2 regions of the Photobacterium sp. CCB-ST2H9 genome follow, and region 2 is predicted to be linked to the other one. Evidence: predicted binding sites of a transcription regulator. Region 2 holds the regulator's gene; the other holds the start of a gene.
What was found. Region 2 encodes CRP, which controls carbon source genes, mostly activating them, when cyclic AMP is high. Its sites were predicted from a motif close to TGTGANNNNNNTCACA; they were not measured.

Region 1 (14,771 bases), 270 kb from region 2:
GACTCTCCAACGGATGCTAATTCATTCAATCAAAGTTGTGCTTAGTATACTGTCTATTCATACAGTGTCTAGCGCTGGATGGCATTTTTTTCCGCTCCGGGGGATCCACCGGGCCGGATTGTGATCTTCACTGCATCGCATTCAGGCGATCCAAAATCCCTTGCAGCGCCCGCTCGACGGCCTGCTCACGCACGCTCCAGCGGTCACCGTCAAAATGGCAGGTCTCCACCAACATCCAGCCCGTCGCATCCGCCCAGGCAAAACAGACCGTGCCAACCGGTTTGTCCGGTGTTCCACCATCCGGACCTGCAATGCCGCTGATGGCGACACTGATCTGGCCTCGAGAGTAAGTCAGCGCGCCTTGCGCCATTTGTGACACCACAGGCTCACTCACAGCACCATACTCAGTCAGCGTGTCTGCCCGTACCCCCAGCATGTCCTGCTTGGCCTCATTGCTGTAAGTCACGAAAGCGCGGTCAAACCAGCCCGAGCTCCCGGCAATATCAGTGATTGCAGCAGATACACCGCCACCGGTACAAGATTCCGCAGTCACCGCCAGCCATTGCTGGTCTTTCAGTGCCTGTCCAACCTGTATTGCCAAAGATGTTCCTGTCATCTGCTTTCCTCCGTGCGCAGCCAATGCCGCCACCTTACTCGGTTGTCCATCCGCTATCAAGCCACAGAAATTCTTCCTCCCCCCTTTGCCCATCAGGGCCTTTCACGTATCCTAGGCAGCCTGATTTTTCTCGGTTTGAAGCGGGCGACAGCGTGACAGTACAAGGTTTAGAAAAACACACCCCCATGATGCAGCAATTCTTACGGATCAAGGCAGAAAACCCTGATGTCCTGCTGTTTTACCGGATGGGAGATTTCTACGAGCTTTTCTTTGACGATGCCAAACAAGCCTCTCAGCTGCTCGATATATCACTGACCAAGCGGGGCTCCAGCAACGGCCAGCCAATCCCGATGGCCGGTGTGCCTTACCACGCTGTAGAAGCCTATCTGGCCAAACTGGTCCAGTTAGGTGTGTCGGTGGCAATCTGTGAGCAAATCGGCGACCCGGCCACCAGCAAAGGCCCGGTAGAAAGACAGGTCGTGCGTATTGTCACGCCGGGTACCGTCAGTGACGAAGCGCTGCTGCACGAGCGGCGTGATAACCTGATTGCCGCAATTTTCTGTCAGAACGGCCGCTTCGGCTATGCCACACTGGATATCACCTCCGGCCGCTTCATGCTGACCGAACCCGAAACAGAAGAAGCAATGCAGGCTGAACTGCAACGCACCAGCCCGGTCGAGTTGCTGTACCCGGAAGATTTCCCGCTGCCCGGCCTGTTCAGCCATATGAAAGGCGCACGCCGTCGTCCGGTCTGGGAATTCAATCTGGAAACGGCCCGCCAGCAACTGACGCTGCAATTCGGCACCCGGGATCTGATTGGTTTCGGCGTCGAACAGGCTGAATTTGGCCTCTGTGCCGCAGGCTGCCTGCTGCAGTACGTCAAAGATACCCAGCGCACTGCCCTGCCGCATATTCGCGCCATCACCCGTGACAGCCAGGATGAGTCGGTGGTGCTGGATGCCGCCACCCGCCGAAATCTGGAACTGACCCAGAATCTGGCCGGCGGCACCGAAAACACGCTGGCTTCAGTCCTGGATCATACTGCAACGCCGATGGGCAGCCGCCTGCTCAAACGCTGGCTGCATCAGCCGGTTCGCAACCGCCAGCAACTGAATCACCGGCTGAACGCCATTGGCAATCTGAAAGACAGTGGCATGTTTGCCGAGCTGGCTGAGGTCCTGCGCCATATGGGAGATCTGGAGCGGATTCTGGCCCGACTGGCACTTCGTTCAGCCCGTCCCCGGGATCTGGCCCGGATGCGGACCGCACTGCAGCATCTGCCTCAGCTGGCAGAATTGCTGAATGAGCTCGACAGTGCCCATGTTCGCCAGCTCGCCGAATACAGCCAGCCAATGGATGAACTGTGCGCACTGTTAGAACGTGCCATTATTGAAAATCCGCCCGTCGTGATCCGCGATGGCGGCGTCCTGGCCCCCGGCTACAATGCTGAACTGGACGAATGGCGGGATCTGGCTGACGGCGCAACCAAGTTTCTGGAAGAGCTGGAAGAACGTGAGCGGGAACGCCACGACATCGACAGCCTGAAAGTCGGTTTTAATCAGGTCCATGGCTTCTATATCCAGATCAGCCGGGGTCAGAGCCACCGTGTGCCCAGTCATTACGTCCGTCGTCAGACCCTGAAAAACGCTGAGCGTTATATCATTCCTGAGCTGAAAGAGCATGAAGACAAAGTTCTGAATTCCAAATCCAAAGCACTGGCACTGGAAAAACAGCTCTGGGAAGCCCTCTTTGATCAGTTGCTGCCGCATCTGGCGCAATTACAGCAGACCGCATCAGCACTGTCAGAACTGGATGTCCTGGCAAACCTGGCTGAACGGGCCGATACCCTGAATTACTGTCGTCCGACCCTGAGTGACAAACCTGAGGTTGAAATCAGTGCTGGCCGCCATCCTGTCGTTGAGCAAGTGCTGGATGATCCGTTCATTGCCAACCCGATTTCGCTGCATCAGGACCGCCGCATGCTGATCATTACCGGACCGAACATGGGCGGTAAATCCACCTACATGCGACAGACAGCACTGATTGCCCTGATGGCTCATGTCGGCTCTTACGTCCCGGCAGATGCAGCCACCATTGGCCCGCTGGATCGGATCTTTACCCGGATTGGCGCCTCAGACGATCTGGCTTCCGGCCGTTCGACTTTCATGGTGGAAATGACTGAGACCGCAAATATCCTGCACAATGCGACGGAAAACAGTCTGGTGCTGATGGATGAAATCGGCCGCGGCACCAGTACTTACGATGGTTTGTCACTGGCCTGGGCCAGTGCTGAATGGCTGGCCGAGAAGATCGCTGCCATGACCCTGTTCGCAACCCACTATTTCGAACTGACAGAATTACCTTCACTGCTTCCGGGGCTGGCCAATGTCCATCTGGATGCGATTGAGCACGGTGACGAAATCGCCTTTATGCACGCGGTGCAGGAAGGTGCAGCCAGTAAATCCTTCGGTTTAGCCGTCGCCAGCCTGGCCGGGGTTCCGAAGTCCGTGATCAAGCGCGCGAAGCAAAAGCTGCAGCAACTGGAGGCCAGTGGCCATCAGCAGGCCATTGAGCAGCCGAGCCAGCAACACTCCGATAATCAGCAACTTTCACTGATTCATGAGCCGAGTGAAGTCGAAGAAGCGCTGGCGCGTCTGAATCCGGATGAGCTGACGCCACGACAGGCGCTTGATGAGTTATACCGCCTGAAAGCACTGCTGTAATTCAGAACTCTCCCGATCAAAAAAGGACGCCGTGGCGTCCTTTTTTATTTTCGGCTGAAATGCTCTCAGCAAAGCTGTATTCACATTTCCTGATTAAACAGCGACTCGATATTCAAGCCCTGATGGGTCAGCATATCACGCAGACGGCGCAGCCCCTCAACCTGAATCTGGCGCACCCGCTCACGGGTCAGACCGATTTCCCGGCCAACATCTTCCAACGTTGAGGCTTCATAACCGAGCAGGCCAAAACGGCGGGCCAGTACTTCGCGTTGTTTCGGATTCAGCTCCTGCAGCCAGGTGACGATGGATGTTTTCATATCGTCGTCCTGAGTTGAAGTTTCCGGTCCGCCGCAACGTTCATCCGGAATAATATCCAGCAACGCTTTTTCTGAGTCACCGCCTATCGGATTGTCGACCGAACCGACGCGTTCATTCAGACGCAGCATCCGGTTCACATCATCGACCGACTTATCAAGCTGCAACGCAATATCTTCAGCGGTTGGTTCGTGATCCAGCTTCTGAGCGAGCTCACGGGCAGTCCGCAGGTAGACATTCAGCTCTTTGACGACATGAATCGGCAGGCGAATCGTCCGGGTCTGGTTCATGATAGCCCGTTCAATCGTCTGACGGATCCACCAGGTTGCATAGGTCGAGAAGCGGAAACCACGTTCCGGATCAAATTTCTCAACCGCACGGATCAGGCCAAGGTTCCCTTCTTCAACCAGATCCAGCAGTGCCAGACCGCGGTTGCTGTAACGGCGGGAGATCTTCACGACCAATCGAAGGTTACTTTCAATCATGCGTTTGCGCGCCACTTCGTCACCACGCAGGGCACGACGGGCGTAAAGAACTTCTTCCTCGGCGGTTAAAAGTGGGGAAAAACCGATCTCACCAAGGTAAAGCTGAGTCGCATCTAATGCTTTCTGAGTGACAGTGTATGACGAGATGTCCAGCTCATCGTCTGCATCATCGATCTCTGATTTAGCGGAAATATCGGCTTCCTGCTCTTCGACATCGATCTCCATGTCATCATCAAACTCATCATAGTTTTCGATATCAGTAGCTGCATTACTTCTGCTCATAGCGCCTCCCAGATAGCATCTCACAAATCCGGTTCATCACGCTCGAGCAGTCTGTCAGTCTGGCAGGTACCTGAGCGGATTCACTGACTTGCCTTTGTAACGGATCTCAAAGTGCAGCCGGACACTGTTCGTTCCTGAGCTGCCCATCGCGGCAATTTTTTGCCCCGCGGTTACCGTATCTTGCTCCCTGACGAGTACCCGGTCATTGTGCGCATATGCACTGAGGTAATCGTCGTTGTGTTTGATAATGACAAGGTTGCCATAGCCCCTTAATGCATTACCGGCATAAACGACTTTTCCGGCTGCAGTAGCTTTGACGTCCTGGCCTCTGTGACCAGCGATATCAATGCCTTTATTGCCGTTTTCCTTATCGGAGAAACGGGCAATCACTCTTCCTTTCGTCGGCCATACCCAACTGTCAACCTTGTCAGCACCAGACTTTGAAGTCTTACCAGAATCGTCCTTCGGCTGGGCCTGACTTGTAACAACTTTGTTACTTTTTGAATCTTGAGAGTACTCTTTTGTGGAAGGACGATCAACATCTTTCTTGACGCTTTTTTGTGCGATTTTAGTCGTAGATGTCGCCGGTTTTGGTGGTACTGTCGCCGGTTTGGGCGATGGCTTCACCACTGGCTTACTGACTGGGGCTGATTTGACAGGCGGTTTGATCACCGGAGCCGGCACCGAGGTCGCTGCGGTTGCAGGGACTGCCGTTGCCGCAACTGCTGGACCGACCACAACGGTGGGTTGATAAGGTACAACCTCACGTTTTGGCGGTTTGGGCGGCGCGGACGGTTTTTGGATGATTGGCTGAGTCGGCTGCGCCGCAACCTTATGGCCAAACTGAGGCGCCACATACTTGGGCTTCCACAGGAAGAGTTTCTGTCCCGGGTAAATCGTATAAGGCGGAGCCAGCTGATTAATTGCAATCAGCTCATTGACATCACGCCCAGACAGATAGGCAATAAAGTACAGCGTGTCTCCTCTCTGCACTTCGTAAAAACTGCCGCGATAGCTTCCGGCTTCAGTATTCTCATAATTGGCGCCGGGCGGCGGATAAGTGGCACAAGCAGACAGCAGCAAGCCCGCTGTCAACATCACTGAGAGTCTGCGCTTCTTTCTGCTCATGCCATTCATCCGTTATGCCAGCTCCCCAGCAACTAAGGGAACAAAACGAACGGGAATAATATCGTCCGTGACAAACTGGCCGTCAATGAAACGAATACGCTTCAGAACCTGATAATCGTCGCCTACCGGAATGACCAGACGCCCTCTTTCAGCCAGCTGTCCGAGCAGTGCGGTTGGCACCGTTTCGGCGGCTGCGGTGACAATAATGGCGTCAAAAGGTCCTTTGCTGGCCCAGCCGAGCCAACCGTCACCATGCTTGGTGGATATGTTATGCAAATCCAGCTGCTTGAAGCGGCGCTTGGCCTGCCATTGCAGCGTTTTGATCCGCTCAACCGAGTAAACACGTTCGACCATCTGTGACAGAATGGCTGTCTGATAACCGGAACCGGTGCCGATTTCCAGCACCCGGGAATCCGGTTTCAGCTCAAGCAATTCCGTCATTCTGGCGACGATATAGGGTTGAGAAATGGTCTGCCCGCTGCCAATCGGCAGAGCATTATTTTCATAAGCTTTGTGTGACAGAGCCTCATCCACAAAATGTTCGCGGGGAACCCTGTCCATGACTTGCAGCACTTTCCGGTCAGCAATTCCCTGCTGACGCAAATATTCCATCAGGCTATGGCGTTGTTCCGCATAGCGCATTATCCGTTGTTCTCCACTTGTTTCATCCACTGTGTCAGCTCGTCCAGCACATCATGCGCGGTGAGATCGACCTGAAGCGGTGTAATTGATACCTGCTTACGTTCAATGGCGTAAAAATCCGTTCCGGGTCCGGCATCCTGACAACTGCCCGGAGGGCCGAGCCAGTAGATCGTTTTGCCCCGGGGATCGACATCTTTCACCATTTTTTCCGCCCGGTGACGTGCACCTAAGCGGGTGATCTGCCACTCACCCAAATCGGACAGCGGAACATCAGGCACATTAATATTCAAAATCTTATTGCTGGGCAATGGCTGCATCTTGAGCCGCCCGATCATTTCCTTCACGACCTGCGCTGCCGTCGCAAAATGTTCACGACCAACGAGGGAGACGGCAATTGCAGGGACGCCCAGAAAATGACCTTCCGTTGCAGCAGCAACGGTGCCTGAATACAGGACATCATCCCCCAGGTTTGCGCCATGATTAATACCTGCCACCACGATATCCGGTTTTTCGGTCAACCATTCATTCAGCGCGAAATGCACGCAATCCGTCGGAGTCCCTTCAACGGAGACTCTTCTGATCCCTTCTTCACGGACACGCAAAGGTGTCTCCAGGGTCAGAGAGTTCGAAGCCCCGCTGCGGTTCCGGTCAGGGGCAACCACATAAACCTCACCCAGCTCTTTCAGGGTATCGGCCAGAATATTAATTCCTTCAGCAAAGATACCGTCATCGTTACTGATCAAAATTCGCATATCTGCCATCCTTTTGCTCTGGCTCATCGATCAGCTCCCGCATGACAGCCGTCGCAAAACAGCCGGCCGGCAAAGAAAACTGAACCACAAGCGAATTTTCTTCCAGTTGCCAGTCCATTTCTGACGGACGCAGCATCAGCGGACGGCGTTCGTGCCGCATCCGGTTATCACGGATCAGCTTCAGCAACAGGGGTTCCTGCTCAATGACCTGCATTTCAAAGGCCGCCACCTCTCCCAGACTCGGTAAGGCGTTGTCCCCCATCATTGGCGCAGTAATAAACAAGGTTCCGTTGTCGACCTGCGCCTGTAATTCCGGTGTTACCTGCTCGACCACGTCCCAGCCTTCACTGTTTACAGCCTGAACACAGTCACCGGCCAGCAGCAGCCCCGATTGCCCCTGAGCAATCCGCTGGGAGAGCACCTGATTGAACAGCCAGGAACGGGCCGCAGAGAGGTAAAAACTGCGCTTGCTCTTATCCCGGACCCGAAACTCATCGTTCCCCCAGGCACGGGCTTTCACCACATTATTGCCGTCGTGACCAAAGCGTTGAGCGCCAAAATAATTCGGGACACCCTGTTGCTGAATTTTCACCAGGCGCGATTCCAGCTCCTGCGGTTGTGTCAGCTCAGTCAGGCGCAACTCAAAATGGTTGCCGGCCAGATCGCCCGGACGCAGTTTCTTATCATGTCGGTCTGTCGCAAGCACTTCCACACCCGGATGTTCAGCAACAAACTGAGTCAAATCCGGATCCGGTTTACCCGGCAGATGAACGCTCAGCCACTGTTCTGTCACCGCATGCCGGTCTTTCAGACCCGCCCAGCTGACATCCCGGGATTTCACACCGCATGCTTTCGCCAGTTCATTGACCACATACTTGGTGTTTTCACCGGTTTTACGGATCTTCACCATGAAGTGCTCACCACTCCCGGCAAAGTCAAAACCCAGCTGCTCTTTTACAATAAAATCTTCCGGGCGGACTTTACTCCGGCCCTCACAGACAGGCTTGCCATTCAGCCAGCTCAGGCTGTCCATATCAATTGTCATAGTTTTTCCGTTCAACAGAAAGTCACTGCGTTACAGAGAACGCAGCAGAACGACCGCTTCGCAGGCAATGCCTTCTTTGCGACCTGTAAAGCCCAGACGCTCAGAGGTCGTGGCCTTTACATTAATATTATCGACTGTTGTTTCCAGATCGTCGGCAATCCGCTGACACATCTCATCAATATAAGGTGCCATTTTCGGTGCCTGGGCAATAATGGTGACATCCAGATTCCCAAGACAGTAGCCTTTGGCCTTCACTTTGGAATACACATCGCGGAGCAGCATCCGACTGTCCGCGCCTGCCCACTCGGCATCGGTATCCGGAAAATGACGGCCGATATCACCGGCACCAATGGCACCCAGCAGCGCATCGCACACGGCATGCAGGGCAACATCCCCGTCAGAGTGAGCAATCAGGCCATATTCATAAGGCACTTCAACACCACCGATGATGACCGGGCCTTCGCCGCCAAATTTATGTACGTCAAAACCGTGTCCAATTCGCATTACGCCTGCTCCTTACATTTTTGCTGCAGGTAAAATTCAGCCAGTACCAGGTCTTCCGGCTGTGTCACTTTCAGATTATCGGCCCGGCCCGGAACCAGCGTTGGTGCAAAACCACAATATTCTAACGCCGAGGCTTCATCGGTGATCACAGCCCCCTCGGCCAGAGCTTTGGCCATGGCATCACGTAACCTGCCCACCTGAAACATCTGCGGCGTAAGCGCGTGCCAGAGATCCGTCCGGTCAACCGTCGTTGCGATCGCCTGATGCCCATTGCCCCGTTTCATCGTATCGCGCACCGGCGCAGCCAGAATGGCACCATCCCGGCTCTGTCTGGCCTGTGTAATTAAGCGGGTAATATCATCCTGATGCAGACAGGGACGCGCGGCATCATGGACCAGCACCCAGTCGTCGTCTGCCAGCACCGCCAGACCGGCAAAAACCGAATCAGCACGCTCAGCGCCGCCCGGCACAACCACGACTTCCGGGCGGTGTGCCAGCGGCAGTTGTTTAAAATAGGGATCGCCGTCGCTGATCGCAATCACAACCCGGCCTATCGCGGGATGCTGCAACAGGCAGTCCACCGTATGTTCTAAAATCGTTTTGCCTGCAATGGTCAGATACTGCTTGGGGCGGTCAGCCTTCATCCGGCTGCCGATACCCGCGGCAGGAACGACTGCAGTTAAGGTTTGAGTCATGGTTGGTCTTACTGCAAAAATAACGTCAGAGTGTGCCCTCAGGGCGTATTGTCACCCACGATGCGGAAAAAGGTTTCTCCCGGCTTGATCATGCCCAACTCATGGCGGGCACGTTCTTCAACAGCTTCCAGCCCCTGATGTAAATCATTAATTTCCGCATACATCTGCTGGTTTCGTTGTCCCAACTCCGCATTGGCTTTTTGTTGTAACGCGACATTTTCAGTCAGCGCCATGTAATCAGACATGCCATTCTTGCCGAGCCAGAATTCGTACTGCAGCCAGGCCAGGACTAACAGCAACACAGCACAGAATACACGCATGCAAGCCTCGTTCTTGGTTGATTGATTCAGACCGGCAGGCCAGATTTTCAGCCCCGGAATGGCTAATAATCCCATAAAGCGCCCGGTGTGACCAGTTCCTGCACCGCCATTCGGACATAAAAAAGCCGCTCTGTATGAGCGGCTTATCATTCTGTGTCAGCAGTGCTGACGAAAGGAAGAGATCAGGCTTATGCCTGGCCTTTCACTTCTTTCAGACCGTTGAAAGGTGCTTTCTCACCCAGCGCTTCTTCGATACGGATCAGCTGGTTGTACTTCGCAACACGGTCAGAACGGCTCATAGAACCTGTCTTGATTTGACCCGCTGCAGTACCTACCGCCAGATCAGCGATGGTTGCATCTTCAGTTTCACCAGAACGGTGAGAGATCACGGCAGTGTAACCCGCGTCTTTCGCCATCTTGATCGCAGCCAGGGTTTCAGTCAGAGAACCGATCTGGTTGAATTTGATCAGGATAGAGTTCGCGATACCTTTCTCGATACCTTCTTTCAGGATCTTGGTGTTGGTTACGAACAGGTCGTCGCCCACCAGTTGCAGTTTGTCGCCCAGCAGTTCTGTCTGGTGCTTGAAGCCATCCCAGTCAGACTCGTCCAGACCGTCTTCGATAGAAACGATTGGGTACTGGTTCGCCAGATCCTGCAGGTAGAAGTTAAACTCTTCAGAAGTGAAGATTTTACCTTCGCCTTTCATGTTGTAGTGGCCCGCTTCTTTGTCATAGAACTCAGAAGCCGCACAGTCCATCGCCAGAGTCACGTCTTTACCCAGAACGTAACCAGCCATTTCGACTGCTTCTTTGATTGCAGCCAGTGCCGCAGCGTTAGATTCCAGGTTTGGTGCGAAACCACCTTCGTCACCCACAGCAGTGTTCAGGCCTTTCGCCTTCAGAACTTTCGCCAGGTTATGGAATACTTCAGCACCGATACGCAGCGCTTCTTTCAGCGTTTTTGCGCCAACTGGCTGAATCATGAATTCCTGGATGTCTACGTTGTTGTCTGCGTGCTCACCACCGTTGATGATGTTCATCATTGGCAGAGGCATAGAGAACTGGCCCGGAGTGCCGTTCAGCTCAGCGATATGCTCATACAGAGGCATGCCTTTCGCAGCAGCGGCTGCTTTTGCGTTTGCCAGAGATACCGCCAGGATTGCGTTTGCACCGAACTTAGATTTGTTTTCAGTGCCGTCCAGGTCGATCATGATTTGGTCGATGTCGGCTTGTGCTTTCGCATCTTTACCAACCAGTGCCTGAGCAATAGGACCATTCACCGCTTCAACGGCTTTCAGTACACCTTTGCCAAGGAAACGAGATTTGTCGCCGTCACGCAGTTCCAGTGCTTCACGAGAACCGGTAGATGCACCAGATGGCGCCGCAGCCATACCTACGAATCCGCCTTCCAGGTGAACTTCCGCTTCAACTGTTGGGTTACCGCGTGAGTCGATAATTTCACGACCCAGAACTTTAACGATCTTAGACATTGTGTTTCCTCTTGCTTTATTTTGATTTAAAAAAGCGAAAAAAAAGCTGTCGCACTCCTGTGCAACAGCTATTTGTAATCTTAGCTGTTTTCCAGCTCGCCGCGCTGGTGCTGACCAGCCGCCTTCACGAAGCCTTCAAACAACGGATGCCCGTCACGTGGGGTCGAAGTGAACTCAGGGTGGAACTGAGCCGCAACGAACCATGGGTGATCCGGCACTTCAATAATTTCGACCAGTTTCTTGTCTGCGGACAGGCCGGAGACTTTCAGACCAGCTTCTTTCAGCTGAGGCAGCAGATTGTTGTTCACTTCGTAACGGTGACGGTGACGCTCATGAATGGTCGCACTGCCGTACAGTTCACGGGCTTTGCTGCCTTCTTCCAGATGACACAGCTGAGAACCCAGACGCATAGTACCGCCCAGATCAGACGCTTCAGTACGTTCTTCAACGTTCCCTTCGCTGTCAACCCACTCAGTGATCAGACCCACAACCGGATAAGGGGATTTCGCATCAAACTCAGTGGAGTGTGCACCAGTCAGGCCAGCCACGTTACGAGCGAACTCAATCAGAGCCACCTGCATGCCCAGACAGATGCCCAGGTACGGAATTTTGTTTTCACGCGCATACTGCGCTGTCATGATCTTGCCTTCAACACCACGGCCACCGAAGCCGCCCGGAACCAGAATTGCGTCCAGGCCTTCCAGCATTTCAACGCCTTTCGACTCAACGTCCTGTGAATCAACATATTTGATGTTCACAGACAGACGGTTTTTCAGACCGGCATGTTTCAGCGCTTCGTTGACTGACTTGTAAGCATCTGGCAGCTCGGTGTACTTACCGACCATACCGATCGTCACTTCGCTGGTTGGATTCGCTTCTTCATAAATCACGCGTTCCCACTCGCTCAGATCAGCTTCTGGCGCAGTAATGCCGAAACGCTGACAAACCAGCTCATCCAGACCCTGAGACTTAATCAGCTGAGGGATTTTGTAGATGGAGTCGACGTCTTTCATCGAAATCACAGCTTTCTCAGGCACGTTACAGAACAGTGCAATCTTGGCACGTTCGTTCGCAGGAATCATGCGGTCAGAACGGCAGATCAGCACGTCTGGCTGAATACCGATAGACAGCAGTTCTTTCACTGAGTGCTGAGTTGGCTTGGTTTTCACTTCACCCGCGGCAGCCAGATATGGCACCAGCGTCAGGTGAGTAAAGATGGCACGCTCACGGCCCAGCTCAACCGCCAGCTGACGGATCGCTTCCATGAATGGCAGGGATTCGATATCACCCACAGTACCGCCCACTTCGACAATCGCAATGTCGTGGCCTTCGGCACCGGCAATCACACGCTCTTTAATCGCGTTTGTGATATGTGGGATCACCTGGATGGTCGCACCCAGGTAGTCACCGCGACGCTCTTTACGCAGTACGTCTTCATAAACACGGCCTGCGGTAAAGTTGTTGCGCTTGGTCATCTTGGTACGAATGAAACGCTCGTAGTGACCGAGGTCTAGGTCGGTCTCTGCACCGTCTTCCGTAACGAATACTTCACCGTGTTGAATGGGGCTCATCGTACCCGGATCAACGTTGATGTAAGGGTCTAGCTTCATCATGGTCACTTTCAGACCACGGGCCTCTAAGATGGCCGCTAGTGATGCTGCAGCAATACCTTTACCTAGGGAGGATACAACACCGCCCGTCACAAAAATGTAATTCGTTGTCATGTTAAACCTGGAAGATTTGGTGTAGAGGATAAAAAGTATCTGGACGGGAAATTAGTATACCAGACACATTTTATTGCCACAACGTGAAAACTATCACAGTATAGACGACAGGTTTTTGTCCCAAATCAAGCCCAAATGCCTTGACGGTTTAAATGCAAGCCGGTTAGCGCTTACTCCCCCGATTGGCTCAGTTTTTCCTTCTGTTTAACTTTTTCCCACTCTGCATCAAGCTCATCCAGTGAGCAAGTATCTACGCGTTTTCCTTGTTCCAGGACACTTTGTTCTACTGCGCGAAAGCGGCGTTCGAACTTTCGGTTGGCCCGGTGCAGCGCCATTTCCGGCTTCACTTTCAGGTGACGGCTGAGGTTCACCACCGCGAACAGCAGATCCCCGATCTCTTCCTCAATTCTGTCCTGATCAGGGATGGCCTGATGGGCTTCTGCCATCACCTCATCCATTTCTTCCTGCACTTTTTCGACGACCGGGCCCAGCGTTAGCCAGTCGAAACCATATCTCGCACAGCGTTTCTGGATTTTATCGGCACGATTCAGTGCGGGCATGGCTTTGGGGATATTCGCCAGAATGCTGTCGTCCAGCCCTTTTTCTGCACGCTCTTTGGCTTTTTCCGCTTCCCAGTTGGCGTGAATGGCTGCTTCATCTTCAAAACGCTGGTCGGCAAACACATGCGGATGACGCCGGATCAGCTTGTTGTTGATTCCGCTGACGATATCATCAAATTCAAACAGTCCCTGTTCTTTCCCCAACTGACTGTAGAAAATCACCTGAAACAGCAAATCCCCCAGCTCTTCCTTCACTTCAGCCCAGTTTTCTTCAGCAATCGCATCCGCGACTTCGTAAGCTTCTTCCAGGGTATGCGGCACGATTGAGGCAAAATCCTGCTTGAGGTCCCAGGGACAACCGCCGTCCGGATCCCGCAGTTTTGCCATAATAGCCTGCAATGTGTTGATGGGGGCTTTCTCGCTCATGATGACCGTATCCTGCTCTGTTCATAAAACGAAGCGGGCCGGTGCCCGCTTCTGCTGAATGGTTAATCTCGTGAATCTGCCAGATTCAGTGTAACCGTCTGGCCTCGACCACATCTTTGACCTGTTCCAGCCGCTTGAGGACCCTGCCCAGCGTATCCAGGTCAGTCAGTTCGACATCAAAATCCATGATTGACATCTGCTTTCTGAAATCAATCCGGCTCTTCACACCGGCAACCTTGACCTTCTCGTTATGCAGCGTGTTCGTCAGATCTTTGATCAGGCCATTGCGTTCAGATGCCGTTACCCGCACTGTCAGCGCGTAACGCCCTGCAAAACTGCCGCCCCAGACCGTGTTGATGATTCGCTGCGGCGCTACATGACGCAATTCTTCCAGCTGTTCGCAGTCACTGCGGTGCACCGAGATCCCCCGGCCCTGAGTCACAAAGCCTGCAATGTCATCACCGGGGATCGGCTGACAACAGCGCGCCAGATGCGTCATCAGGTTATCGACCCCTTCCACGACCACTGCATCACGCTGCGGTTTTTTCTGACTGGCCTTGTTACTCGCTTCCGTCAGGCGCTCCAGCAATTGCTGATCTTCTTCTTCCGCGGTCGGTTTGTTCACCAGCGCATTGATGTGGTTGATCACCTGATTGATACGCAGGTCACCGCTCCCGACACCCGCAAAGAGTTCGTCGGTTGAATTCACGTTGAAGCGTTTCAGAGCATAAGCTTCGGCGTCTTTCATCGTCGCGCCGATTTTGTGCAGTTCCTGCTCCAGGATCTCCCGGCCGGCCGCAATATTCTTGTCTCTGTCCTGCTTCCGGAACCAGGCATGCACTTTGGCACGGGCACGGCTGGAATTCACAAAGCCCAGGTTCGGATTCAGCCAGTCACGGGACGGATTGGGTTCTTTCTGGGTGATGATTTCCACCTGATCACCCATTTGCAGGTGATAGGTGAAAGGTACGATACGTCCTTCGACTTTGGCACCGATACAGCGGTGTCCCACTTCTGAGTGAATGTGGTAAGCAAAATCCAGCGGGGTCGCATTCTGCGGCAGG
Region 2 (14,771 bases):
GAGAACATATCAACACCGTGGCTAAGCAGTTGGTGCGCTTCCACCCGACTGCGGGCCCGGGCCAGAATCTTCAGACGTGGAAAGTGCTGCTGGCAAATTGCCACCACCTGCATCACCTCCTCCGGACTGTCGGTGCAGATAATAATGGCTTCCGCTTTCTCGGCTCCGGCGGCACGCAGCAGGTCAAGCTGGCTGGCGTCGCCATAATACACCTTATAGCCGAACTTGCGCAGAAACTGGATCTGACCGGGATCCCGTTCCAGAATCGTCACCCGGATTTTATTGGCGAACAACAGCCGTCCTACCACCTGCCCGAAACGGCCAAACCCGGTAATGATCACCCTGGGTTCCCGATCAATCACATCTGATTCAGGTTCATCCCCCGCCTCAGCCTGAAAGGTACGGACGAACCATTTGTCCTGTAAACGCAGCACCAGCGGCGTGGTCATCATCGACAGGCTGACCACCACCAGCAAAAAACCGGTCAGCTCTGCATTGAGCAATCCCTCACTTTGGGCCGCCGTGAACAGCACGAATGCAAACTCGCCTCCCTGACTGAGAATAGCCGCCATCTGGCTGCGGGATTTGGCCTGAATGCCAAACAAACGCGCAAGCAGATACAGCAGCAGTCCTTTTACCACTACCAGTGCGACAACCGCCGCCAGGATCTGCAGGGGGTAATCCAGCAACAGTCCCAGATTCACCGCCATGCCGACTGAGATAAAAAACAGGCCGAGCAGCAGTCCCTTAAACGGCTCTATGGCGATCTCCAGCTCATGGCGGTACTCGCTCTCAGCCAGCAGCACGCCCGCCAGAAAAGTTCCCAGTGCCATCGACAGACCCAGCGTTTCCATGCCCAGCGCGATCCCAATAACCAGCAGCAGCGCTGTCACGGTGAACAGTTCCCGAACCCCGGACATCACGACCCAGCGAAACAGCGGTCGTAACAGGAAATGGCCGCCCACCAGCAGCACAGCGATTCCCGCCACCATGGCGACCAGATCCAGCCAGTTGCCGCCCTCGCTTCCCGCCAGTAAGGGCAGAAAAGCCAGCATCGGGATCACGGCAATATCCTGAAAAAGCAGCACGGCAAAGCCGGACTGACCAGTATCCGAACGTCCGATCCCCTGCTCTTCTATCACCCGAAGGGCAATCGCCGTTGAAGACAGGGCCAAGCCCATCCCAATCACCAGCGCCACCCGCCAGTCCAGATTCCCGATGAACTGCTCACACAACAGCACAACCGTGGCAATGACCAGGCTGGTCAGTACGACCTGACTGCCGCCCAGACCAAGGATCGGCTGGCGCATCTGCCACAGTTTGCCTGGGTTCAGTTCCAGACCGATCAGAAACAGCAGCAAAACCACACCGAATTCTGAAAAATGCAGAACCGCCTCGACATCATTGATCAGTCCCAGCCCCCAGGGGCCGATGCCAATCCCGGCCAGCAGATACCCGAGTACCGACCCCAGCCCGAGTCGTTGGGCCACCGGAACTGCAACCACAGCCGCCGCCAAGAACACAACACTGCTGGTTAATACATCAGACGCCATGTTTCCCCTCCTGACTTGCTTCTGCCAGAGGTAACATCAGCCACTCCCGGTAGTGTTGTGCATGCGCCCGACGCTCTGCATCCGGGATGCGCCGTGCCCAGTGGAGCACCAGAGGCGGGAGCCAGTGCATCTGGCACAGCTCAGCCGTCAGCTCAAAAGGCTTCAAAATCTCAGCCACGCTGCAGCGGTTATACCCATCCGGTGTGTAAGCTTCCGCAGCTCCGCCGGTGGTGATCACCGAGCGCCAGTACTTGCCTTTGGTCCCCGTCCCTTCTCCGTGGGCAAAGCCTTTACTCAGCACCACATCTATCCACTCTTTGAGCAAAGCCGGGCAGGAATACATATAAAGCGGGTGCTGAAAAACCAGCATGTCATGCTGACTGACTAATTCCCGTTCACAGGCCGCATCAATAAAAAAATCTGGGTACTTGCCGTAGAGGTCGTGAAAGGTCACGTGAGGCAGATTTGCCACGGCAGACAGCATGGCTTTGTTCGCCACGGAAGCATCCGGATCCGGATGCGCATAAATAAGAAGAATACGTGGTGGGGCTTGTTCCATAGGCCTTTTCCTCATTTCCCTGAGTCACCGCATGAGCCGGACTGACAGGACTCATCAAAGCATCATACCGAATTCTGCCGCCGTGTGGATCGCTTTGTTCCTGAGATTTCAACGGCAAAAATATGAATCCTTTCCCGGCACCCCCTGCACCTGTTCGCAGTTCAACGCAGATTGTTATAGACTCCCGCACCAGTCACCTATTTGTTGTGGAGCGGCAACAGCCGGTAGTAACAGGCAATGATCACTTTTTCTGATATTCAATTGCTCCGGGGCGGCAACGTCCTGCTGGATCAAGCAACGGCCACCATTCATCCGGGCGATAAAGTCGGCCTGGTTGGCAAGAATGGCTGCGGTAAATCCACCCTGTTTGCCCTGATCAAAGGCGAACTGAGTGTTGATGCCGGTCAGCATTCCGTCCCGTCGCACTGGGAACTGGCCTGGGTGGCGCAGGAAACCCCGGCTCTGGAACGGACCGCCCTGGACTATGTCATCGACGGCGATCGTGAATACCGTCAGCTGGAGCAAGCCTTACTGGCTGCCGAACAGGTCGATGACGGCAACAAAGTTGCCCTGCTGCACGACCAACTGGATGCCATTGGCGGCTACAGCATTAAAGCCCGGGCCTCCGAACTGCTGGATGGCCTCGGATTCTCACAGGAGCAGATGAGCTGGAATCTGACGCAGTTCTCCGGTGGCTGGCGGATGCGTCTCAACCTGGCTCAGGCCCTGCTGTGCCGCTCTGATCTGCTGCTGCTCGACGAACCGACCAACCACCTGGATCTGGATGCAGTTCTCTGGCTGGAAAAATGGCTCCAGAACTACCGGGGGACGCTGGTTCTGATTTCCCACGACCGCGATTTCCTCGATCCTGTGGTCGGACGGATCATCCATGTCGAAAACCAGCACCTGAACGAATACACGGGCAACTACTCGTCGTTTGAAAACCAGCGCGCCGAAAAGCTGATCCTGCAACAGTCGATGTTCCAGAAACAGCAGAAACAAATGGCGCACATGCAATCCTATATCGACCGCTTCCGGTATAAAGCCAGCAAAGCCCGCCAGGCTCAGAGCCGGATTAAGGCACTGGAGCGCATGGAAAAGGTACTGCCGGCTCAGTTTGATAACCCATTCAACTTCGAATTCCGCGAGCCGGACAGTCTGCCCAATCCAATCATCATGATGGATCAGGTGGCCGCCGGTTACGGAGAAGTCCAAATCCTCGACAAAATTCGTCTCAATCTGGTGCCGGGCAGCCGGATTGGTCTGCTGGGCCGGAACGGTGCCGGTAAATCAACCCTGATCAAACTGCTGTCTGCCGAGCTGGCGCCTCAGGCCGGTGATCTGACCTACTCACAGGGCGTGAAAATTGGCTATTTTGCCCAGCATCAGCTGGAAACCCTGCGACTGGACGAAACGCCGCTGCAGCATATGAGTCGTCTGGCCCCGGAATCCACTGAGCAGCAGCTGCGTGATTACCTCGGCAGCTTCGGTTTTAAAGGCGACAAAGCGCTGGACCTGGTCGGCCCGTTTTCCGGCGGAGAGAAAGCCCGTCTGGTGCTGGCACTGATTGTCTGGCAACGTCCGAACCTGCTGCTGCTTGACGAACCGACCAACCACCTGGATCTTGACATGCGTCAGGCACTGACACTGGCATTGCAGTCCTTCGAAGGTGCGATGGTAATCGTCAGTCACGACCGTTACCTGCTGCGGGCGACGACCGATGATTTGTATCTGGTCCATGACCGCAAGGTTGAGCCATTCGACGGCGACCTCAACGATTACCACAAATGGCTGACCGAACAGCAACGTAACGAGCGCCGGGAACAACAGGCCACCAAGCCGGAATCAGCCAGCAAGGACAACAGTGCTGCCTCCCGCAAAGAACAAAAACGTCTGGAAGCCGAATTCCGCAAACAGACCGCACCGCTGCGGAAACAGATTGAGAAACTGGATACTCAGATGGAGAAACTGAGCCAGACTCTGGCTCAGGCTGAAGCGGCACTCTCCGATGGCAGTATTTACGAAGCCGAAAACAAGGTGCGGCTGAATCAGGCACTGCAGACGCAGAGCCAGGCCAAAAATGAGCTGGAAGACGTCGAAATGGCATGGATGGAATTGCAGGAGCAACTTGAAAGCATGGAGCAGGAATTCAATGTCAGCAACTGATCACCCGAGGGTTCAAGGCTTTCAGGCCGATTTATTCTGGCGCTTCTGCCTCCAGCACTACAGCTTAGAAGGCGTCAGCCAGGCATGCCTGCAACTGCAGGACGAATTTCAGGGAAACGTCAATCTGGCGCTGCTGCTGCACTGGCTCGATACCCAGCAGTACGCCCTGTCGGCAACTGAAATCCGCCAGCTGGAGCAGGCTCTGGCTGCAACCGAAACACAACTGACGGCTTATCGTCAGTTACGCCGCAATCTGAAACCCCAGCTGGACTCTGCGGGCTATCAGCAGATGATCGACTTTGAACTCATGCTGGAGCAGAACCAGCAGCAGGATCTGATTAGCTGCCTGAATCATCAGGCTCAGCAACCCAGAGCGGCTCTGCCGCCACCCGCCGATAACCTGGGTCAGTATTGTCAGCGGCTGGAAGCGGACAACCTGGCATTACAGATTCGGGGCTGACCGTTCTTCAATCAGGGTAAGGCAGGCATCTGCCTTACCAAATCATTGCCACACACCCCGCCGTCAGTGTCCCCATCGTCAGATTAAAACGCTGCCTTGCCTGAGGCTGATTCAGCCAGCGACCAATCAGCGTCCCGAATCCGGCCCAGAGCGACACACAGGGAAACCCAATCACATAAAAAACCGTCGCCACAGTCAGGGCTGAGGAGCAGAAAGCCTCACCTGCAGAGGTAAAAGTGCTGATCGCAGTCACTGACATCATCCACGCCTTCGGATTCACATACTGAAACATCGCTGCTGCGACAAAAGACATCGGCCGGGCATCGTGGTCATCCACCTGAACTTTTCCGCCTGCCGTGGCAATTTTCCAGGCCAGATACAACAAGTATGCGCTCCCCAGCCAGCGCAGTGCCTCATGCAGAACCGGATAACGGACAAAAATTACCCCGAGCCCTGCGGCCACCAGCAGAATCATACTGACCAGACCGAAACCGATCCCGAGGATGTGCGGGATCGTCCGCCAGTAGCCAAAATTCGCCCCTGAAGCGGTGACCATCATATTGTTCGGCCCCGGGGTCCCCGTCATCGTCGCAGCGAATGCCATCAGTGAAATCAAAAACTGCCATTCAATGTTCATGTTTTACTCCATGAAGATAATTCTTATTGTATCGATACAATTTAATGTTGAGCTTGCATATCAACCAAAATTAAGGTCAAAATGCAGCCTAACAAGGGGATAAATTGGAATCAAAGGATTTATTGTCACCATGACAATTGAGACAATTCAGCAAGCCTTTCTCCGGCAGAGCGAAGACGGGCGTCCGATTTACCGCCGGCTGGCCGAGGCTATCGCGCAGCAAATCGAATCCGGACATCTGGCTGCAGGCAGCAAACTGCCGACTCACCGCGCACTGGCCGATCGTCTCGGCGTGACGGTTGGCACCATCACCCGAGCGTACGCGGAAACCGAACGACGGGGGCTGGTTGAAGCCAGAGTCGGCGCCGGGACATATGTCTGCCCGCGCAACCGCCCGGACTGGGTGTTCAGCTATCCGAACCAGGCACCGGACGAATGTAATTTCGGTTATAATATTCCGCCTGCAATCGACAGATCTGCGATGATGGCCAGCGCCATGCAGACGCTGAGTCAGCATCCGGATCTGCTCAATCATCTAATGCTGTATCAGGACCCGCAAGGTCTGACGGCGCATCGTGAGGTCATCAGCCACTGGCTGAGTACACACGGCGTCCAGCTCGATCCCGCCCGGATGCATTTCACGTCCGGGGCGCAACATGCAATTCAGCTCGTTCTGTCTGTTTTTTGCCGCAGCGGCGATACCCTGCTGACCGAACAGGTGAGTTATCCCGGATTTCTCGGACTGGCCCGACAGATGCAGATGAATGTCAAAGCCGTGGAGATGGATGCAGAAGGCCTGCTCCCAGACAGTCTGGAGATAGCCTGCCGTCAGTACCAGCCGCGGATGCTGTACTGTACGCCCACCCTACAAAACCCGACAGCGGCCACCATGAGCCGGGAACGGCGTGAAGCCATACTGGCAGTCTGCCGCCGTCATCAGGTGCTGATCATTGAAGACGATGTCAACGGCCTGTTACCGTCAGAGACACCGCCGCCTCTGGTCAATCTCGACAGCGAGCAGGTGATCCACTTCGGCAGCCTCTCCAAATGTCTGGCACCCGGCCTGCGGCTTGGCTACATCCAGGTTCCGTTAAAACATCAGACCCGACTGAACACGGCGCTGCACCATCACTGCCTGATGATCAGCCCGCTGCTCAGTGCACTGGCCTGCGAATTGATCCGTAAGGGAGATGCCGACCGGGCATTACAGCAGATCCGGCAAGACATGCAGCAGCGAGCCCGACTGCTCGAACGCTATCTGGAGCCGTATCAGGTTCAGTATCAGTTACCGGGCTTCCACGCCTGGCTGACCTTGCCTGATCACTGGCGCCTGAGTGACTTCGTTACTGCCGCCGAAGCCCGGGATGTGGTGGTCAAATCCGCTGAACTGTTCACGCCGCCGGGCAGCACAATTCAGCAGGCAGTGCGTCTGGCCATCAGTGCGCCGCACAGTCATGATAAACTTGAACAGGGTCTGGCGATTCTGGCTGAGCTGCTGACTCAGTCGCCTTACCCGGATTTCCCGCTCTGACGGTCAGAACAGCTGGAGAACACCATGAAGCACTTTCAGCCCGCAACCGGCCTGCGCAACGCACACCTGCAAACCATTCTGCCACGACTGTTCCGTCGTCAGGCCCTGTTCGAACCTCTGACGGAGCGGATTCAGACCCCGGACGATGATTTTCTCGACCTGGTCTGGACGGCCGCGCCCGAGCAGCACCCGGCACACATGCCAATCATGATCCTCTTTCACGGGCTGGAAGGCAGTTTCCACAGCCCTTATGCGCACAGTCTGCTTTTTGCGGCCAGACAGCAGGGCTGGCTGGGTGTGATGATGCATTTCCGCGGATGCAGCGGGGAAATTAACCGTCAGGCCCGGAGCTATCACTCCGGTGAAACCAGTGATGCACGTTACTTCATCGACCAGTTACGCGAACGTTTTCCGCATCATCCATTGCTGGCGGTTGGAGTTTCTCTGGGGGGTAATATGCTGGTGAACTATCTGGCTGAAACCGGCGAAGCATCCGGACTGACCGCAGCTCAGGTCATTTCTCCGCCCTTGGATCTGTCAGCCTGCTCGTCCCGGATTGAACAGGGGTTTTCCCGGGTCTACCAGCGCTACCTGCTCGGTTCCATGAAGAAAAATATGCTGAAAAAAATGGCTGCGTTACCGGACCTGCTGCCCTTTCAGACCGAACAGATTGCTGGAATCGCATCGCTGCGACAGTTTGACGATACCGTCACAGCGCCGCTGCATGGCTTTGCTGATGCGGCCGACTACTACCAACGTTGCAGCGGACTGGGAAAACTGGCGCAGGTACAGACCCCGTTGCGGGTGATTCATGCCGCTGACGATCCTTTCATGACGGCGGCAGTCATCCCGACACAGCCGCTGCCTGCCCATATCGAGTATCACCTGACCCAATACGGGGGCCATGTCGGTTTTATCAGCGGCAGCTGGCGCGAGCCGACGTTCTGGCTGGACCAGACCGTACCGGCCTGGTTTCAAAAAAAACTCAGGGGTTAACCTGAAACAAAAAACGCCTGGCAAACCTGCACAGGCGTTTTTTCAATGAGGCCCGGTTATCCGATTTTCCCGGTATCGATCAGCTGCTGGATCAGCGGCCGCATGATCAGCTCCATCGCAAAGCTCATCTTCCCGCCCGGCACCACCAGCGTATTATGGCGCGACATAAACGAGCCCTGGATCATCGCCAGCAGATACGGGAAATCAACATTCTTGATGCCACGGAAACGGATCACCACAAAACTCTCATCCAGACTGGGGATGGCTTTCGCACTGACCGGGTTGGAGGTATCAACCGTCGGCACCCGCTGGAAGTTAATATGGGTCCGGGAAAACTGCGGAGTAATGTAATTGAGATAATCATCCATTGAACGGACGATGGACTCCATCACTGCTTCTCTGGAGTGGCCGCGATCGCGGGTATCCCGCACGATTTTCTGAATCCATTCCAGGTTCACAATCGGGACCATGCCAATCAGTAGGTCGACGTGCTGTGCAACATTGACATCGCCATCCACGACGCCGCCGTGCAGGCCTTCATAAAACAGCAGATCGGTATTTTCCGGCAGATCCTGCCAGGGCGTAAAAGTGCCCGGCATCTGGTTATAGGGCACGGCTTCATCAAACGTGTGCAGATAGCGGCGGTATTTTCCGCTGCCGTCTTCGCCGTACTGACGGAAAAAGTTTTCCAGCAGCGCAAAGTCATTCGCCTGCGGGCCAAAATAACTGATGTGGCGCCCCTGCTCCTTGGCTTTGCGGATCTCCACATCCATTTCCGGACGGGTAAAACGGTGAAAACTGTCCCCTTCCAGCCATGCCGCATGGATATTCAGCATATTAAACATCTTGCGGAAAGCTTCCGAAGTGGTGGACGTTCCTGCTCCGGAGGAACCTGTTACTGCAATGATTGGGTGTTTTGCAGACATGACATACCTTGTCGTTTATCCAAACGGAATCAGTTATTAACAGGGCAAATGGATGCAGTCAAGCATCCGACCGCATCCGTCGGCGCCAGCTTCCGTTTTCTGCTGTCACCTCTGAGTATGGCAGCTTTATTCTGTGCGAAGCGAGCGACGTAGTTTGATATCCACCGTTTCGTGCAATTCGGAATACATAATCACGGCCTCTCCCGCCGCCAATTGCTGGCGTACCTTGTCCACTTTCTGCGCCAGGCTCAGCTCTTGCTCACCGTAGTCGGTGCCCTCGCGCAGGACAAAGTGTTCAATCAGGTTGGTCAGCGTTTCAGCATCGATATCTTGCCAGGGAATGATCATACAACTTACCTGATTAACCCAGATGACAACGGCTTATGCCGCGACAATCTGGTAAGAATGAGTCAGGGTCACGCCTTTGCCCAGCATCAGGCACACGGAGCAGTACTTTTCCAGTGAATCGCTGACAGCTTTGGCAACCTGAGCGTCATCGAGATGATGACCGGTGACGACAAAATGCAGATTGGCCGAGGTGAAATAACGCGGTGCCTGTTCGCGGCGCACGGAATCAATCTGTGCCTCACAGGCGGTAATCGCCTGACCGGCACTTTTCAGCGCATCGACCACATCCACCGAGCTGCAGCCTCCGGCAGCCATCAGGACCAGTTCCATCGGGCTGGGCGCTTTACTGCCGCCGTTCCCGTCCATGACCACACTGTGGCCCGAGTTAGACTGGCCGATAAAAGTCAAATCTTCGACCCATTTCACACGTGATTGCATGCGTTACTCCTTACTACAAAAACCCGGATTTTATCACTAAGTCACAACGGTGTGATCATGTGCACAGTAAAGTGTCCAAAATGTTCATTTATCCCCGCGCAATATCAAGCAATGCATGACGAAAAAAGTTAAACTCTTGGTCTGAATGTTCACATGCGCTTGCAGCCCAGCCGTTGACTGAATATGCTAGTTGGCAAACAATAGTATTGTTCTACCCAACCCCAATGCAAGGAATGACGTTGTTGGGCAACACACTGCAGAGGAAGTTAGTAATATGGTTCCAGGTAAACCGCAAACAGATCCAACTTTGGAGTGGTTCCTTTCTCACTGCCACATTCATAAGTACCCGTCGAAGAGTACACTGATCCATGCTGGCGAGAAAGCAGAGACCCTCTACTACATTGTCAAAGGTTCCGTCGCCGTTCTGATCAAGGATGAAGAAGGTAAGGAAATGATCCTGTCTTACCTCAACCAGGGCGACTTCATTGGTGAACTGGGCCTGTTTGAAGAAGGCCAGGAGCGTACTGCCTGGGTTCGTGCGAAAACACCATGTGAAGTGGCTGAGATTTCCTTTAAGAAATTCCGTCAGCTGATCCAGGTTAATCCGGATATCCTGATGCGTCTGTCCGCACAGATGGCACGCCGTCTGCAAGTCACCAGCCAGAAAGTCGGTGATCTGGCATTCCTGGACGTGACTGGCCGTATTGCCCAGACCCTGCTGAATCTGGCAAAACAACCGGATGCCATGACTCACCCGGACGGCATGCAGATCAAAATTACCCGTCAGGAAATCGGCCAGATTGTTGGCTGTTCCCGTGAAACCGTTGGCCGCATTCTGAAGATGCTGGAAGAGCAGAACCTGATTTCTGCCCACGGTAAAACCATCGTTGTGTACGGAACACGCTGATCACTCTCCGGTGATGCAGCCAATGTGAGTACAATAAAAAGCCGCAAACGCGGCTTTTTTTATTTCTGCCGGGCATACCCTGTGATTACAGCTGTTTTCTCAGGACACTTCACATTTTTTCAGTTGCCTTCCATCCCTCTGTTGCTACATTTGGCGTATCAGTACTATGTGGATGTGCAGATATGGATATCGAACGTTTTGCCCCAAATGCCCAGCACAATCAGCTTCCCCCGCGCCCTGTCGTAACCAGAGGACGTTTCCTCTCTGCCTCGGTTGAAATGACAGGTTTTCAGTCTCCCCGGCAGCTCCTGGAGCAGGAAGCCTACCTGTGTCTGACCAGCCCCCCAAGTGAATCGGATGACTGGATGCAACCGCTGGATCAACAGCACTGACAAGCCCTCTCACAGCACGAGATATGGCATTCAGCCCCCCCAGATAAAAAAACAGCGGCCCAGAGGCCGCTGTTTAATGACAGAGCAAAGATACCTGTCTTACATATTCGTACTTTCGAAGATCTTGTCCGCCGACGCAGCCACAAAGCCCGGGTAGAGTTCCCCGTTCTCCTGCAGATACCGCTTGGCAAACTCATAGAAACCGCCTGGAATTGAACGGATACCATCGGTAAAGCGGACTTCCACCCGATCAGCCATCGTTGATGACTGCTCCAGCAGCACTTCCGGACTACCTTTCACTTCACCACCCGATTCATTGATGGTGAAGCCGTTGTGGCGCAGCAGGCTGTTCACCTCTGCAACTTCCGCAAACTGCTCCAGCTGATTTACGCTGACAGTAAAATGGTTCGCACCATAACCGTGGGCAGCAACCCAACCCGCGTACTCACTTTCCTCGGCCAGCTTCTCATAGGTCGCGTAATCGAGATCCCATAAACGGCCACCGTACAGGAAAGCACCATCCTTCATTGCGCCATCAGGAATCTGCTTCACCAGCTCACGCACGGTATTTTGCAGATCCGCCGAGCACTGTCCGACCAGCAGTTCACTGATAAAGACTTTCGGTGCAGCCGGGTTCGGATGCTCAAAGTGCTCCGCATACAGTTTCTTCTGCTCGAAGTGATACGTTCCGCACGGCTTGTAACCAATCGCAATGAATGGTGCAGCCAGCACATCCAGGCTCACACCCGGCAGATTGAACGTACGCAGGGCAATGTGATCGTTCAGCAGAGGCTCTTCCTCTGTCAGCAGATCGTGCACCTGAGCGGCCGAAGGGCAAAGACGGGTTGTGTAGTCCTGCCACAGGGCATCAAACAGTTTTTCCACTCTTTCCATGTTGCGGTTCCCTCGTCAATACGGGTTAAGCAATAGTTACAGTTGGATCCCCGGAGACAGCTGAGCAGGCAGTTCGGTTGCCTCTCCTTCCATGGATGCCATTGGATACGCACAGTAGTCCGCGGCGTAGTAAGCGCTTGGGCGCAGGTTACCGGACGCACCCGGACCACCGAACGGTGCATCACCGCTGGCACCCGTCAGCTGACGGTTGCGGTTCACAACACCGGCGCGAATATGATCGATAAAGTACTGCCACTCGCTGTCGTCAGTCGAAACCAGACCGGCAGACAGGCCATAGCGGGTGTCATTTGCCATCTCAACAGCCTGAGGCAGCTCCTGATAACGTGCCACCTGCAGCAACGGACCAAAATATTCTTCGTCCGGCAGCTCGGCGATCTTGCTCACTTCAACAATACCCGGAGTCACGATGGCACCCTGACCACGCTCAGCTTTCAGCAGCGCTTCACCACCCATGCTCAGCAGACGTTCCTGCGCAGCAATGATGTTATCGGCTGCGACCACAGAGATTTGCGGCCCCATAAACGGCTGTGGCTCAGCAAACGGACCGTCAACTTTGATGGCCTTGGTTGCCGCAATCAGTTCAGCAATCAGCGCATCCCCTTCAGCACCTTCAGGTACATACAGGCGACGGGCACAGGTACAACGCTGACCGGCACTGATAAACGCCGACTGGATGATGGTGTAAACCGTCGATTTCAGATCGCCGTAAGCTTTGGAGATCACCATCGGGTTGTTCCCGCCCATTTCCAGTGCCAGCATCTTGCCAGGCTGACCGGCAAACTGACGATGCAGGATGTGACCGGTATTCGCACTGCCGGTAAACAGCAGGCCATCGATACCGGCAGATTGTGCCAGTGCTTCACCGGTGGCGCGTGCGCCCTGAACCAGGTTGATCACACCAGCAGGCAGACCCGCCTGTTCCCACAGTTTGATGGTTTCTTCCGCTACTTTCGGCGTCAGATCAGACGGTTTGAAAACCACAGTGTTTCCGGCCAGCAGTGCAGGAACGATGTGACCGTTCGGCAGGTGTCCCGGGAAGTTGTATGGACCGAAAACAGCCATCACGCCCAGCGGACGGTGACGCAGCACCGCTTTGGTACCAGCCACGTCTTTTTCACGCTCGCCGGTCCGCTCGTTATATGCACGGACAGAAATCGCAATCTTGCCAACCATGGCACCGGCTTCAGTGCGGGTTTCCCACAGAGGTTTACCGGTCTCTTCCGAGATCGTGCGGGCAATGAGCTCGCTGTTGTCTTTGACCAGGGCAGCAAAGCGCTCAACAATGGCCTGACGCTCAGCCAGGCTGGTTTTGCGCCAGCTGGTCAGAGCCTCACGGGCGCTGGCAACAGCCTGCTCAACCTGCTCGGCGGTTGCGCTCTTGCCTTCCCAGATCACTTCACCACTGAATGGGTTCAGCGACTGCATCGCGTCACCCTGACCGGCTTGCCAGTTACCTGCAATCCATTGTGTCATCTTGTATTCCACCCTAGTTATTGGGCGATCAGGCGAACCTGATCCCCGTTTTTCACTTCTAACACCTTGGCCATTTCCGGAGAAATGATGGCCAGATTACGTTCACCATCCAGTGCAACTTTACCGACCGTGGCACGGAATCCGGCAAAACTGGTATTACTGATGATGTAGTTATGAGAGCTGTGGTGCTCACCAATTTCGACCGTACAACGCTGAGATGCACGGACAGATTCGATATGGCGCAGATCGCACTCAACCGTTGGGCCGGCATCAAAGAGATCCACATAGCCACGGTTGACGAAGCCTTCCGCTTCCAGCAGCTTCAGTGCCGGACGAGTGTTGTCGTGCACCTGACCGATCACCGCCTGCGCTTCTTTGCTCAGCAGGTTGACGTAAATCGGCAGTTTCGGCATCAGATCTGCAATGAACTCCTTCCGGCCAATCCCTGTCAGGTAGTCTGCTTCCGTAAACTCAATGGAGAAAAAGTGCTCTTTGAGCCACTCCCAGAACGGAGAGTTGCCATTTTCATCGGACACGCCACGCATTTCTGCAATCACAGTGTCTGCAAAGCGCTGGCGGTGCTCAGCCAGCATGAGGAAACGGCACTTGGACAGCAGTCTGCCATTCAGCCCCTGACGCCACTGCGGACGCAGGAACAGGGTGCACAGCTCACTCACACCGGTGTAATCATTACCAAATGTCAGAACCTTCAGCACTTTGTGCACGTCCAGATGTGGTGAGTTATGGACCAGTGTGCTGAGGTGATAAGTATAGAACGGGTTGTCCAGACCGACGGCCGCTTCCAGGGCTGTGGTACCGGCGATTTCACCTGTCTCAGTGTCTTCCGCCACCATGAGGTAGCCTTCCGGGCCAGGTTCAGTCACGTCTTTATGAAAGCTTTCGACTGAATGAGCGATCCGCTTACTGAGGATCTCCTCATTGACCGGCAGTGATGTGAAACCGTGGCCTGATTCTTCGGCGCACGTCATCAGTGCAGGTAAATCAGCTTTTGTAATGGGACGTATAACCAGCATCGAACTCCCTCCTGATGCAGGTAGCAACACAGGTTGCTAACTGTAAATCTGTCTTTCTCTTCTAAAAACAGCCCCGGTATTTCCGGGGCAGTTAAGCAGGGCCGGCAATCCAACCGGCCCTGATACATCTTATTTGTTGTAAAGCTTCGCGATTGCACGTTCCAGACGCGCCATCCCTTCTTCAACATCGGCTTTCTCAATCACCAATGATGGTGTGAAACGCACAACGTTGGTGCCTGCAACCAGAACCATCAGGCCTTCTTCACCGGCAGCCAGCAGCACGTCACGTGCACGGCCCTGCCAGTCTTCGTTCAGCGCTGCACCCAGCAGCAGACCTTTACCACGCACTTCAGAGAAGATTGGGTATTGCGCATTGATTTTCTCAATGCCGTCACGGAACCACTGCTCACGCTCTTTCACGCCAGCCAGAACTTCT

Region 1: the regulator CRP is predicted to act here: its motif matches at 12,804-12,819, upstream of L4174_RS02690 (CTP synthase).

Annotation. Positions count from the first base shown of each region.
Region 1 covers NZ_CP100425.1:576,698-591,468, reverse strand. The annotation lists gene pncC (nicotinamide-nucleotide amidase) at 128-616, opposite strand; gene mutS (DNA mismatch repair protein MutS) at 802-3,339, shown strand; gene rpoS (RNA polymerase sigma factor RpoS) at 3,420-4,421, opposite strand; gene L4174_RS02730 (peptidoglycan DD-metalloendopeptidase family protein) at 4,476-5,558, opposite strand; gene L4174_RS02725 (protein-L-isoaspartate(D-aspartate) O-methyltransferase) at 5,562-6,191, opposite strand; gene surE (5'/3'-nucleotidase SurE) at 6,191-6,943, opposite strand; gene truD (tRNA pseudouridine(13) synthase TruD) at 6,924-7,988, opposite strand; gene ispF (2-C-methyl-D-erythritol 2,4-cyclodiphosphate synthase) at 8,019-8,492, opposite strand; gene ispD (2-C-methyl-D-erythritol 4-phosphate cytidylyltransferase) at 8,492-9,187, opposite strand; gene ftsB (cell division protein FtsB) at 9,226-9,507, opposite strand; gene eno (phosphopyruvate hydratase) at 9,696-10,997, opposite strand; gene L4174_RS02690 (CTP synthase) at 11,078-12,721, opposite strand; gene mazG (nucleoside triphosphate pyrophosphohydrolase) at 12,892-13,707, opposite strand; gene relA (GTP diphosphokinase) at 13,793-14,771, opposite strand, start outside.
Region 2 covers NZ_CP100425.1:303,317-318,087, reverse strand. The annotation lists gene kefB (glutathione-regulated potassium-efflux system protein KefB) at 1-1,553, opposite strand, end outside; gene kefG (glutathione-regulated potassium-efflux system ancillary protein KefG) at 1,543-2,112, opposite strand; gene L4174_RS01365 (ABC transporter ATP-binding protein) at 2,350-4,278, shown strand; gene L4174_RS01360 (TIGR02444 family protein) at 4,265-4,738, shown strand; gene L4174_RS01355 (LysE family translocator) at 4,773-5,375, opposite strand; gene L4174_RS01350 (PLP-dependent aminotransferase family protein) at 5,506-6,906, shown strand; gene L4174_RS01345 (hydrolase) at 6,931-7,902, shown strand; gene L4174_RS01340 (phosphoribulokinase) at 7,959-8,828, opposite strand; gene L4174_RS01335 (YheU family protein) at 8,955-9,176, opposite strand; gene L4174_RS01330 (OsmC family protein) at 9,210-9,614, opposite strand; gene crp (cAMP-activated global transcriptional regulator CRP) at 9,889-10,521, shown strand; gene L4174_RS01320 (hypothetical protein) at 10,704-10,913, shown strand; gene L4174_RS01315 (DUF1338 domain-containing protein) at 11,013-11,807, opposite strand; gene astD (succinylglutamate-semialdehyde dehydrogenase) at 11,844-13,301, opposite strand; gene astA (arginine N-succinyltransferase) at 13,319-14,335, opposite strand; gene L4174_RS01300 (aspartate aminotransferase family protein) at 14,465-14,771, opposite strand, start outside.